Regions from separate parts of the Selenomonas sp. FOBRC9 genome, predicted to be linked through region 1. Evidence: predicted binding sites of a transcription regulator. Region 1 holds the regulator's gene; the other holds the start of a gene.
The links. Region 1 encodes HrcA, which represses chaperone genes, less so after heat shock. Its sites were predicted from a motif close to TGTTAGCACTCNNNNNNNNNGAGTGCTAACA; they were not measured.

Region 1 (4,425 bases):
TGATGATGCGCAGGACTTCGAGACCTGCGATCTTGCCCGCGTCCTTCGTCGCCTGACGCTGACTGTCGTTGAAATACGCGGGCACCGTAATAACCGCCTGCGTCACCGTCTCACCGAGATATGCTTCGGCATCACTCTTAAGCTTTTGCAGAATCATCGCCGAGATCTCGGGCGGCGTGTAGCTCTTGCCGTCGATCGTGACATGATAGTTCGGATCGCCCATATGGCGCTTGATGGACGAGATCGTACGATCCGGGTTTGAAACCGCCTGGTTCTTCGCCAGACGTCCGACGAGACGCTGTCCATCCTTCGTAAAGCCAACCACCGACGGGGTGATGCGGCTGCCCTCCGGATTCGTGATAACGGTAGGCTCGCCGCCCTCCATCACCGAGACAACGGAGTTCGTCGTACCAAGGTCAATACCAATTACTTTAGCCATTTTATATTCCTCCAAATCAAATATGATGATGTGATTTCTTTTTTGTTAACTGCCGGCGACCTGCACCATTGCGGGACGTATGACGCGTCCCTTTGCGCGGTAGCCCTTTTGCAGCACCTGCGTAACCGTCCCGTCCGAGACGTCCGGGTTCTCGACGCGCATAACCGCCTGGTGCACATTCGGGTCAAAGGGCTGCCCCTCCGCCTCGATATGTTCCAGACCGTTCTTGTCAAGCACCTCTTTGAGCTGGGTGAAGATCATCTCCACGCCCTTGCGGAACGCCTCGCCGTCCGTCTGCTCCACCGCCATCGCCCGCTCGAAATTATCGAGGAGCGGCAGGAGATCGCCGAGTATATTCTGCGTGATAACCGCTGTCAGCTCTTCCTTCTCCTTTGCCGTGCGCCGACGGAAATTTTCAAAATCCGCCTGAAGCCGCAGAATGCGGTCATTTTTCTCTTTGAGCTGCGCTTCGAGCGCGTCGACAGGATCCTCTTCGGGCGCAGTGCCCTCCACCTGAATCTCCGGTTCCACAGCCGTATCTGTGGCTGCTTCGTCCGTTTCGACTTCTTGCTCTGCGGGCTGCACCTCTTCCACCGGTATCTCCTGTACCGGCTCTTCCTTTTCCTGCAAGCTGTTCACCTCTTCTACCACTTCAGACGATGGATCATCTCTGTTAAATTCGTGTTCACATAGTCCAGAATGCGCATTGCCTTCGCGTATTCCATGCGCGTCGGACCGAGCACCGCAATCGTACCGAGCAGTCTGCCGTCCACATGATACGAAGCTGTAATCACGCTCGTATCCCAAAACGCACTGCTCATGTTCTCGCGCCCAATTGTCACTGTCAGCCCCTCGCCCGTATGCGTGTGCAGGATCTCCTTGACGAGATCCTCGTGCTCAAGGGCGTGCAAAATCTCGCGCACACGCTCAAGATCCCGATACTCCGGATGTGCGAGAAGCTGCGACGTACCGCCAAGGTACAAACGCTCCCCGTCACGCCCCTCGAGGGCTCGATGCATGACGTGCATCGCCTCGGCAAATATTGCCTCATCACCGATGTCGTCACGAATGCACCTCAGATCTTCACGCGTCACATCCCGCAGTGCCTTGCCCGCGAGTATGCGGTTAACCGCGTCCGCCATTCGGAGGAAGTCCTCGAAAGAAGCCCCCTCCGGAATCTCAATGACGCGATTCTCGACGAAGCCCGCATCCGTCATGAGGACGGCGATCACATGGCTTTCGCCCATCGGCAGGAACTGCAGCAGGCGAAATGCCGACTGTGCTGCCTGCGGCGCGAGCACGAGCGAAACATTGTGCGTCACATCTGCGATAAGACGCGCCGTCTCTTGGAACATCTCGTCGAGGCGCCGCACGCGTGCACGGTACCATTCGTGAATACGCGTGCGCTCCGTCTCCGTTACGGGAGCGACCGGCAGAAGTCCGTCGACATAGAACCGATAGCCCTTTGACGACGGGATGCGTCCGGCGGATGTATGCGGATGCTCTAGGAATCCAAGCATCTCCAGATCCGCCATCTCGTTTCGGATGGTCGCAGGGCTGATGCCGAGATTATATTTGCGTGCGAGTGTCCGAGATCCGACCGGTTCCGCCGACGCAATATAGTCGTCTACGATCGCCCACAAGATCTTGCTCTTGCGTGCGTCAAGTTCATCCACCATCAACCCCTCTCCTCTCTTTTAACTGTTGTTAGCACTCCATATTGTCGAGTGCTAACCGAATCTATAAAGAATATACAGCGTAAAAAGCAAAAAGTCAAGCGTAAAACGACAAAAAGTCAAATATTTTTTAGCGGATTTATTAGACGCACGAAAAAAGAGCTGCCGCACGATGTCTCCATGCAGCAGCTCTAATATAGTTTGTTTTGAAGTAAATTACTTCAGCTCGACCGTTGCGCCTGCCTCTTCGAGCTTGCCCTTGAGCTCCTCGGCCTCGGCCTTGGCGATGTTCTCCTTGACCGGCTTCGGTGCGCCGTCAACAAGCTCTTTTGCTTCCTTCAGCCCAAGACCCGTTGCCTCACGGACGGCCTTGATGACGTTGATCTTCTTATCGCCTGCGGACGCGAGAACGACAGTGAACTCCGTCTTCTCCTCAGCAGCGGCACCGCCTGCGGGCGCCGCACCGGCAGCTGCGACCGCAACCGGAGCGGCGGCGCTGACACCGAACTTCTCTTCCATTGCCTTAACGAGCTCGGAAAGTTCGAGAACAGTCATGTTCTCAATAGCTTCAAGAATCTGATCCTTATTCATGAGATATACCTCCAAAATTTTGTATGAAATCTGTTATATTCTTCCTTATGCGGACGCTTTCTGCGCACGCACTGCATCAAGCACATAGACGGCGTTGCGGATGACGCCCTGAAGGACGTTCACCGTGTTCGAGATCGGCGCGTTCATGCTGCCCATAAGCTTTGCGATGAGCTCTTCGCGCGACGGGAGCGAGGCAAGTGCCTGCACCTCGTTTGCCTCGATGACCTTGCCCTCGACGGTACCGACCTTGACGGACAGAACGCCTTTGTCGTCGAGCTTGTTCTTCTTGATGTAATCGCAAATAACCTTTGCAGGAGCAACGGCATCCTCCGCGGAGAATGCAAACGCCGTGGTTCCCTCAAGATGCGGGTCAAGCCCCTCGAGCCCAAGCGCATCGGCGGCACGGCGCAGCATCGTATTCTTCACGACATGATAGGTGACACCCGCAGAGCGCAGCTCACGGCGCAGCTCCGTATCCTGCGCGACCGTGAGGCCGCTGTACGTCGTGAATACGGCACCCTTGGCGGAGCCAAGCTGCTCTTTCAGCTTTTCAACGATAACTTCTTTTTTATGATCTGCCATGAAATTGTTTCCCTCCTTTCGTTTATGGAATATAAAAATCTCCGGCTGCTCTGCCGGAGATGAATGTTCTAATTCACGTCCGACCTCGGCAGGCGACTTCGTCGTTAGATGCTTTCGCAAACCTGCTGTCTACAGCCCGGGGAAATTCCGCCGCTCAGGCTTAGCTGAGCGCAACGGGGACGGCAGGTCCCATCGTCGCGACGACCGTGATGGAGCGGATGTACTGCCCCTTTGCCGCTGCCGGCTTTACACGGATGAGCGTTTCGATGACTGCCTGGTAGTTCTCGCGGAGCTTCTCCGCATCAAAGGAGGCCTTCCCGATGGGAACGTGGATATTGCCCGCCTTGTCCGTGCGGTATTCCACTTGACCTGCCTTGATCTCAGAAACTGCTTTCTTGAGATCCATGGTGACGGTGCCGAGCTTCGGGTTCGGCATGAGGCCGCGAGGGCCAAGCACCTTACCGAGACGACCAACCGTGCCCATCATGTCGGGCGTTGCGACGGCGACGTCAAAGTCGAGCCAGCCGCCCTGAATCTTCTGCACAATCTCGTCCGATCCGACGAAGTCCGCACCGGCGGCTTCCGCCTCGGCGACCTTTTCGCCCTTGGCAAAGACGAGAACGCGCTGTGTCTTGCCCGTGCCGTTCGGCAGGACAAGGGCGCCGCGCACCTGCTGATCCGCGTACTTTGGATCGACGCCAAGGCGCACATGCAGTTCGATGGTCTCGTCGAATTTCGCCGTGGCGGTCTTCTTCACGAGTTCCATTGCTTCCTGCGAAGTGTAGAGCTTGCCGCTCTCAATCAGCTTTGCGGCATCTTGGTATTTCTTACCAAATTTTGCCATTGTGTGTTCTCCTTTCGTGGTCACAGCGGGCAGAATGCCCTGCCACAGAGAGCGTCTTAGTCGACGATCTCGATTCCCATGCTGCGGGCGGTGCCCTCGATCATGGATGTTGCCGCCTCAATCGACGCGGCGTTCAGATCCGGCATCTTAGACTCGGCGATCTCGCGCGCCTTTGCACGCGGGAGCTTTGCGACCTTCGTCTTGTTCGGCTCGCCCGACGCCTTTTCGATGCCCGCAGCCTTCTTCAGCAGAACTGCTGCCGGCGGGGTCTTCGTGATAAAGGTAAAGGAGCG
Region 2 (4,425 bases), on a different contig from region 1:
CGGCCGGGGAGATGGTGCAGACCGTCAAGCAGGATGCAAAGGGACAGGGCGAAGCCGCGCTGACGCTCGCGGAGGGATTCATCAAGGGAAATCCGCCGTCAAGCGACACATCGATTCCTTTTACATCCATCACGCAGGAAAATATCGGACAGGTTGGCAACTGAGGAGGGCGGCGGCATGAATATTCCAATGATTGGTGCGGATGCACTCAAAGATTACAGCGTGCGGACGAAGATTTTTATCCTCTCCGTGACGCTGCTCGTCGTTCTTCTCATTGTTGCGTCAGTTGGAATCTACTCGAACTACCGTGCGAAAGAGTCGCTCGACGATATGTATAACCACAACCTCATGACGACGCAGTACCTCAACGATGCGAACAATCGGCTGCGCAAAATCAGTGTGAACACGCCGTATCTGTTGCAGACGGATATGCCCGTGGACAGCCGCAAGGTGCTTGTGGACGATGTGCTCGGCAATCTTGACGGAATCCGGCACGATATGGAGGAACTCAAAAAGATTGACACGAGCGAGCGCGCGCAGGCGACCATTGCTGAGCTGGAAAAAAACCTCACTGTCGCCGCGGATAAGGTCGGCGCCATCAACAATATGGGGACTGCACCGGAAGATCGCATTGCGGCCTTTAATAATCTTGCGTCGCTCACGGTGATTTCGAGCAATATGGATGTGCTCACTCCGGATAACGTGTTTCAGGGAAAACAGGTCTTTGAGGCGAACAATGTCCGCTATGACGAGACGGTCTACACCTTTGCGGTGATCCTGCTGATCGCGCTCGGATTCGGGCTGTTCGTTTCGCGTCTCATCGCGGATAATATCTCGGGACCGCTTGCCGCATCGATCGGACACCTCAACGCCGTGGCGGCGGGCGATCTGAGCCGCGAGATCCCGGCGGAACTCTCGGCGCGCCGCGATGAGATCGGCGTCGTGGTGCAGGCACTCGGCAAAATGCAGGGCTTTATGAAGCAGGTGCATGAGGAAGCTGAGACGACGGACGCCATGGTCGGCGAGCTTGAGCAGATGCTGAATAGTCTCAGCGGCGACACACAGGACATGTCAGCCGTAACGCAGGAGATGTCGGCGGGCATGGAGGAGACGGCGGCGTCCACCTCCAACGTTCAGCATCTCAGCAGCGATCTCAGTGACGGCATTAAGGGGGCGGCGGATGCCGCCGCGCGCAGCGAGGAGTATGCGCGCGAGATTGTGGGACGCGTCGCACAGCTCAAGACGGCGATGGAGCAATCGCGGGCAAGCGCCGATCGCATCTACGGGGCGACGAAGGCCTCTGTCGAGGAAGCGATCGAATCCGCAAAGGTTGTCGACCAGATTGGACAGCTCACACGAGATATTGCTGAAATTGCGGAGCAGACCAACCTGCTCGCGCTCAATGCGAGCATTGAGGCGGCGCGCGCCGGTGAACAGGGGCGCGGCTTTGCCGTCGTTGCGGGTGAGGTCGGCAAACTCGCCGAGCAGTCGCGCGAGACCACCGAGAAGATCAGAGGCCTCACGGGGCAGGTCACGGCATCCGTACAAGCGCTCTCAGACGGAGCATACAGCCTGCTGCAATTCATCGACGAGGACGTCCATGCCGACTATGGGCGGATGGATGAAACCACGCTCTCCTATGAGAAGGATACGGCGTATTTCCGCAAGAGTGCAGAGGATACGACGACAAATTCGCAGCAACTGCTCTCCGCTGTCAATGAAATGAACCAGGCGATGGACGAGATCCGCAATGCAACCCATGAGGGAGCCGTCGGCAATACGAAGATCGCGGAGAAAGTCGTCGGTATGGCGGAGCAGTATGAGGATATTTTGGCAAAGATTCAAACCTTCAAAGAAGGTACGGCGCGCCTCAAGAACCTTGTTGCAGCATTCAAAGAGGGCTGATTTTGCCGCCTCAAAAAGCAGTTTGACTTTTTTATAAAAAGACTATTGACTTTTTGACTTAAATGGATTACTATATGAATCGTGAGTTAGCACTCAGTAAATGAGAGTGCTAACAGCGTAGAATATCATTGTTATGAAACTAGGAGGCAGATACCATGATTAAGCCATTGGGCGAACGTGTTGTCATTGAGGTTGCGGAGAGCGATGTCACGACGGCGAGCGGCATTGTGCTCCCCGACACGGCGAAGGAAAAGCCGCAGAAGGGCAAAGTCGTTGCCGTTGGCACGGGCAAGCTGCTGGATAACGGACAGCGCGCCACACCTGAGGTGAAGGTGGGCGACGGTGTCGTATTCTCGAAGTACTCGGGCTCTGAGATCAAGGTCGACGACAAGGACTATCTCATCGTCCGCGAGAGCGACATTTTGGCGATTCTGTAAGATTACGCAGCTTTTAGGAGGCATATAGTAATGGCAAAACAGATTTTGTTTGACGAAGAGGCGCGCCGCGCACTTGGGCGCGGCGTTGACGCACTGGCAAATGCGGTTAAGGTAACGCTCGGTCCCAAAGGCCGCAACGTCGTTCTCGATAAGAAGTACGGCGCACCGACCATCACGAACGACGGCGTAACGATTGCGCGCGACATCGAGCTCGAGGATCCGTTCGAAAACATGGGCGCACAGCTCGTGAAGGAAGTCGCGACGAAGACGAACGACATCGCAGGCGACGGCACGACGACCGCGACGCTCCTCGCACAGGCGATGATTCAGGAAGGAATGCGCAACGTCGTTGCGGGCGCAAACCCGATGATCGTCAAGAAGGGCATTGAGTGCGCAGTCAAGACCCTCGTCGAGGAGATCAAGAGCAAGGCACAGAAGGTCGAGACCAAGGCAAAGATCGCGCAGGTTGCGGCGATCTCCTCCGGCGACAGCGAAGTCGGCGACCTCATCGCAGAGGCGATGGAGAAGGTTGGCAAGGACGGCGTTATCACGGTCGAGGAGTCCAAGTCCATGGACACGAACCTCTCTGTCGTCGAAGGAATGCAGTTTGACCGCGGCTACATCTCCCCGTACATGGTGACGGATACCGAGAAGATGGAAGCTATTATGGACGATCCGTATGTGCTCATCACGGATCGCAAGATCTCGTCCGTTGCGGACATCCTGCCAGTGCTCGAGCAGGTGGTCAAGCAGGGCAAGCAGATCGTCATCATCTCCGAAGATCTCGACGGCGAAGCGCTCGCAACGATCGTTGTCAATAAGCTCCGCGGCACGTTCAAAGCACTCGCGGTCAAGGCGCCGGGTTTCGGCGACCGCCGCAAGGCAATGCTCGAGGATATCGCAATCCTTACGGGCGGAACGGTCATCAGCGAAGAGCTTGGGCGCAAGCTCGACAGCGTTACGCTTACAGACCTCGGTCGTGCGCGTCAGGTGCGCTCTACGAAAGAGGAGACGACCATCGTTGACGGTGCGGGCGACAAGAATCAGATCGCTTCGCGCGTCGATCAGCTCAAGAAGCAGATCGCGGAGACGACCTCCGATTTCGATCGCGAGAAGCTGCAGGAGCGTCTCGCAAAACTCGCGGGCGGCGTTGCGGTCGTTGAGATCGGCGCAGCTACCGAAGTCGAGATGAAGGACAAAAAGTACCGCGTCGAGGACGCGCTCAACGCAACGCGTGCCGCGGTCGAAGAGGGCATCGTTGCCGGCGGCGGCACGACCTTCATCGATATCCTGCCGGCACTTGATAAAATCAATGCCGAGGGCGACGTTAAGGTTGGCGTTGACATCGTGCGCCGCGCCATCGAGGCGCCCGTACGCCAGATCGCCGAGAACGCAGGTCTCGAGGGCTCCGTCGTTGTGGACAGCGTTAAGAAGGCGGGCGACGGCATCGGCTTCAACGCACTCGAGAACACCTACGTCGACATGATCGGCGCGGGCATCGTCGACCCTGCAAAGGTCACGCGCTCGGCGCTCCAGAACGCGGCATCCATCGCCGCAATGGTGCTGACGACCGAGACACTCGTCACCGACAAGCCGGAGCCTGAGGCTCCGATGCCGGGCGGCGCACCGGGCATGGGCGGAATGGGCGGCATGATGTAAGGATGCCCCATGCGTTCCGGTAAATAAACGGTTTTAGCATTTTGGCAAAACGATTTGTGCATATTTTGTGCATAGAAAGTTTTACGTAATACAAAAGACGTCTCTCCGAAAGTTCGGAGGGGCGTCTTTTTATGTTACATGTTATACGCTGCCGGTGATATTAGGGGGATGCCCAAAAATGAAAAACTATCTGCTGTGCGGATGGATATTTATTTACACGAGGAAGGATTAGCGCTTGCTCTCGGCTTTGGCAAAGAATTTTTCCGATGCGACGGCAAAGCGCTCATGCGTGCCGGAACCGATCTCCTCGCGGGCATCGTATGCCGTGACCTTGAGGTTGATCTTGCGTCCGTCGACCGCCGTGACCTCGGCGACGGCGCGGACGGACAGTCCGACGGGCGTTGCGGCACGGTGGCTGATAGAG

Region 2: the regulator HrcA is predicted to act here: its motif matches at 1,990-2,020, upstream of groES (co-chaperone GroES).

The regions. Positions count from the first base shown of each region.
Region 1 is NZ_ALJR01000048.1:17,851-22,275, forward strand. Features, by position in the region: gene dnaK (molecular chaperone DnaK) at 1-439, opposite strand, end outside; gene grpE (nucleotide exchange factor GrpE) at 485-1,069, opposite strand; gene hrcA (heat-inducible transcriptional repressor HrcA) at 1,084-2,118, opposite strand; gene rplL (50S ribosomal protein L7/L12) at 2,332-2,706, opposite strand; gene rplJ (50S ribosomal protein L10) at 2,752-3,288, opposite strand; gene rplA (50S ribosomal protein L1) at 3,449-4,132, opposite strand; gene rplK (50S ribosomal protein L11) at 4,189-4,425, opposite strand, start outside.
Region 2 is NZ_ALJR01000017.1:3,312-7,736, reverse strand. Features, by position in the region: gene HMPREF1147_RS04160 (sugar ABC transporter substrate-binding protein) at 1-164, shown strand, start outside; gene HMPREF1147_RS04155 (methyl-accepting chemotaxis protein) at 178-1,905, shown strand; gene groES (co-chaperone GroES) at 2,061-2,342, shown strand; gene groL (chaperonin GroEL) at 2,373-4,001, shown strand; gene HMPREF1147_RS04140 (thioesterase family protein) at 4,230-4,425, opposite strand, start outside.